DNA from 2 places in the Lactobacillus sp. M44 genome. Region 2 is predicted to be linked to the other one. Evidence: predicted binding sites of a transcription regulator. Region 2 holds the regulator's gene; the other holds the start of a gene.
What was found. Region 2 encodes Rex, which represses fermentation and respiration genes when NADH is low (regulators of the CRP and FNR family bind a similar motif). Its sites were predicted from a motif close to TTGTGAANTANTTCACAA; they were not measured.
Positions count from the first base shown of each region.

Region 1: adhE (bifunctional acetaldehyde-CoA/alcohol dehydrogenase) is a predicted target of Rex. The motif match lies at 1,072-1,089, and genes of this name have one in related genera.

Region 1 covers NZ_CM176707.1:226,204-228,690, reverse strand. The annotation lists gene AC38BG_RS01225 (APC family permease) at 1-738, opposite strand, end outside; gene adhE (bifunctional acetaldehyde-CoA/alcohol dehydrogenase) at 1,116-2,487, shown strand, end outside.
Region 2 covers NZ_CM176707.1:1,415,909-1,418,395, reverse strand. The annotation lists gene AC38BG_RS06870 (ABC-F family ATP-binding cassette domain-containing protein) at 1-840, opposite strand, end outside; gene AC38BG_RS06865 (redox-sensing transcriptional repressor Rex) at 1,054-1,689, shown strand; gene glmS (glutamine--fructose-6-phosphate transaminase (isomerizing)) at 1,877-2,487, shown strand, end outside.

The sequences.
Region 1 (2,487 bases), 290 kb from region 2:
TGAATACAATACACTCACGCAAGCCATAACACTGATTAAAATTCTAGGGATATTTTTTTCGGGATCTACCATTTGTGCAGCTGCAATAGGTATAAATGAAAACCCACTAAACAAATAAAATACTACACTAAATGCATTACCGAAATGTTTGAAAAATGGACCAGCTCCACTCATTGCACTTGCAGGAACTACTGGTGTGAAGTTTGAAAAGTGAATGAAAAATACACCTACAACAATAAATAACAAAATAGTAGCTAATTTAGCTATTGAAGAAATATTATCAATGATCTTTACTAAAGTTCGACCAAAGAAATTAATAATTGAAAAAATAATGATTAATCCAAATACTGATGAATAATAAACAATATTATTATTAAATATTGGGATAAAGCTTTTTAGCGTGGTTAATAACGCCACGATTTCGGCGGACATAGTACAACAGCCTAAGAACCAGGTAAACACGCCTAATTCATAGCCTGTGAATCTACCAAAAGCATTATAAGAATAAATCCAAGCGGCCCCAGATGCAGAAAATCTGCTGGCTAAATCGGCATAACATAACGCAATCATACTAACTGTGATTGCGCAACAAATTAGAACTAATACACTAAGTAAGTTCATATCTTTATAAATAACTTGTGGCAATAGAAAAGCTCCGGAACCTATGATCCCGTTGATCCCAAGAAAGAACATCGCCGAAAATGAAAGTTTCTTAGGCTTAGATAAGCTATTTTTCATAGCAGTTCACCTCATAACTTTTTTATATATGCCGTTTCTCTCCCTTTAATAATACCACAGTCTAAGTGAAACGCTTAGCAATATTACAAACTAAGTGCTGCAAGTTGGATTACATGGACAGTTATTTTATATTTTAAAAATTTTTCCACCTTGAACTTTAATACTTTTCCACTTATTTGCTTTAAATAAAGTTATATTTTTCACAATATATGAAAAATAATAGCGTTTTCATTTTAAATATATCAGAATGCATGATGCTTCTGCAAAGTTTGTGCAATGAAAATATGTGAAGTTATTCTCTTTATTTTTAAAAAATATGAGTTATACTAAACATTGTAAAATATTTCACAATTAATAAAACTTAAGGGGTATGGACAATGACAGCAAAAACAATGCAACCTAAAAAACAAGTTGATGTTAATCAAATGGTTGACGAGCTAGTTAAAAAATCTCATGTTGCTCTAAATCAAATGGCAAACTTCACTCAGCAGCAAGTAGATAAAATCTGTGAAGCAATTGCAACAGCAGGTGAACAAAACAATCTAATGCTTGCCCAAATGGCAGTTGAAGAAACTGGTCGTGGTGTTGTAGAAGACAAGGCTATTAAAAATATGTTTGCAAGTGAAAACATTTGGAATTCATTGCGTCATGAAAAAACTGTTGGAATTATTGAAGAAGATAAAGAAAAGCAATTAATTAAGATTGCAGAACCAGTTGGTGTTATTGCAGGAGTAACACCTGTGACTAATCCAACTTCAACTGTAATTTTTAAATCAATGATTGCTTTAAAAACTCGCAATACAATTATCTTTGGCTTTCACCCACAAGCTCAAAAATGCTGCGTAAAAACTGCTGAAATATTGGAAGCTGCAGCAGAAAAAGCAGGTGCTCCTAAAAATAGTATTCAATGGATCGAATATCCAAGCATTGAAGCAACTAATGCATTAATGACTAATCCTGGAGTCCAAACTATTTTAGCAACTGGTGGACCTGGTATGGTAAAAGCAGCTTATTCATCTGGTAAACCTGCCTTAGGAGTAGGACCTGGTAATGGTCCATCTTATATTGAAAAGACAGCTAATATTCCAGAATCTGTATATGACATTGTTTTATCAAAGACGTTTGATAATGGTATGATTTGTGCTTCTGAAAACTCAGTTGTTGTGGATCATGAAATCTATGATCAAGTAAAAGATTTATTTAAATCATGGAATTGTTACTTCATTAAGCCAAATGAGTTAAAGAAATTCTCTGATGGATTTATTGATCCAAAGCGTGGCACAGTTCGTGGGCCAATTGCTGGTAAATCAGCATATGAAATTGCTAAAATGTGCAATATTGATGTGCCAAAAGACACTAAGATTTTGATTGCTGAGTTAGATGGTGTAGGTAAAAACTATCCATTATCTGCTGAAAAACTATCACCAGTCTTTTCACTATATAGCGCTAAGAGTCAACAAGATGCCTTTAAGATTTGTACAGATTTATTAAATTATGGTGGACGTGGCCATACTGCTGGAATTCATACTAGCGACCAAGCTTTGATCAAGAAGTTCTCACTTGCAATGTCTGCTTGCCGAATTATTGTTAACTCACCAACAGCCTTAGGTGGTGTAGGTGATTTGTACAACAACATGACACCATCTTTGACGTTGGGGACAGGATCTTATGGAGCTAATTCTTTATCACATAACATTTCAGCACAAGATTTATTAAATATTAAAGTTGTTGCAATGCGCCGTGACAATA
Region 2 (2,487 bases):
TCGAACAATATTTTTTTGAATGAATTCTTCGTCTTTTTTTATTTGTTCTTGCTGTTTTTCATAAGCTAATTGTTGCTGTTTATCAATCAACTGCCTTTGAGATAAGTATTGAGTGTAGTTACCCTTGAATTCATTTAATTTGTTAAAGCGTAATTCCCAGATTTGAGTTGCAAAATGATCTAAGAAATATTGGTCATGTGAGACAACCAAGATTGCCCCTTGATAGTTTTTCAAAAAACTTTCTAGCCAATCTAATGTATCTAAATCTAAATAATTAGTTGGTTCATCTAGTAGCAATAATGGTGGCTTTTTTAATAGCAGTTTTACAAATGCTAGTCGAGTTTTTTCTCCTCCAGATAAGCTAGAGATTTGTTTATGCCAAGTATTTTCTGGAAAATTAAAACCATTTAAGACACTTTTGATTTGAGCTTGGTAGGTATAGCCACCATCTTGTTCAAAATCAAATTGCATTTGATCATATTTTTTCAGTAATGTAGCATCTTCTGGATTATTGGCAATTTGTTTTTGCAGTTTAGTTAAATTATGTTCACGATCAATTAATGGTTGAAAGATAGTGATCATTTCATCCCAGATATTGTTGTCTTCATTTAAATCATGTTCTTGTGCAATATAGCCAATTTGAATTCCTTTATTTACTTGAAAGGTTCCATGAGTTGGATCTAATTGTTTAGTCATGATTTTTAAAAGTGTTGTTTTTCCAGCGCCATTTGGTCCTACTAAGCCAATGCGGGCATTATCTGGAATTGAAAAATTTATATTATCAAATAATGTATGTGCTCCAAATTGTTGAGTTAGAGCCTGTCCTTGTGCGATTATCATTTTTTATTCACCTGAAAATAATTTTATCATACTTCTTTTTTTAGAGTGGATGTTGCCTTATTTGTGAAAAATGATCCTAATATTTATAAAAATGTGTCTTTGTGAATTAATTGCTTGCATAAATAGCATAAAAATAGGTATTATATTCATAATTGAATTTTAGTTCACATTCACAAATGGAGTGCATGAATTTCAAAAAAAATGGAGGAAATTATGGATAATATTAAAATCCCTAAGGCAACAGCACGTAGATTACCACTTTATTATAGGTACTTAATTTTATTAAATGAAGAAGGAAAAGACAAGGTTTCTTCTTCAGAACTGTCTGAAGCAGTTCAAGTTGATAGTGCTTCAATTCGAAGAGATTTTTCATATTTTGGCGCTTTAGGTAAGCGTGGATATGGATATGATGTTAAAAATTTATTGAACTTTTTCAAAAAAATTCTTAATCAAGATACTTTGACTAATGTTGCATTAGTTGGAGTAGGTAATTTAGGACATGCTTTATTAAATTATAATTTTAAGCGTTCAAATAATATCCGCATTTCTTGTGCATTTGATATTAATCCTGAAATTACAGGCAAAATTTTGAGTGGAGTTCCTGTATATAGTATGGCTGATATGAAACAACAAATCAGTGATCAACAAATTACTACGGCGATTTTGACTGTGCCACAAGAAAATGCACAAAAAACTGCTAATAAAATGATCGAAGCTGGAATTAAGGGAATCATGAACTTCACACCAATTAGATTGTATGCACCAGCTGATGTGAGAATTCAAAATATTGATTTGGCTACTGAATTGCAGACTTTGATTTACTTTTTGGAATCAGAAGAAAATAGGTAATCACTAAAAACCATCTGGATTTATTTCGAATGGTTCTTTTTTTGTCTAGACCAATAACATACCAATGCTAAAATATGCACTTGACCAATATCAAAAAAACTATTATTATGTCAATTGTTACAATAATTATTTAATAATCCAGTTCTTATAATTGAACTAGACCAAATATTGAAAGCGAGAAAATAATATGTGTGGAATTGTTGGTGTTGTAGGGAAACCTGCTAGAGATGTAATTTTGAATGGATTGAAAAATCTTGAATATCGAGGCTATGATTCAGCAGGAATTTATCTAAATGATTTAAATGGCAATGAATATTTAACTAAAGCCGTTGGTCGCATTAAAAATCTAGAAGATAAATTGACTCCTGATGAACAAGGTCTTACAGGAATTGGTCATACTAGATGGGCAACTCATGGCAAACCAACTGTAGATAATGCACATCCTCATTTTTCAGAAGATCGTAGATTTTATTTAGTTCATAATGGAGTTATTGAAAACTATTTAGAATTAAAAGAAAAATATTTACAAGATGTTAATTTCAAATCAGAAACTGATACTGAAGTTATTGTGCAATTGATTGATAAATTTGCCAAAGAAGATAATATAAATGCTTTCACAGCTTTTAAAAAAGTTTTGAGATTAGTTAAAGGCTCATATGCATTTTTATTAGTAGATAATACTGAACCAGATCATATTTTTATTGCAAAAAACAAATCACCGATGATGCTTGGGATAGGTGATGGATTTAATATTATTGCTTCTGATGCAATTAGCGTTTTAGATCAAACTAAAAAATT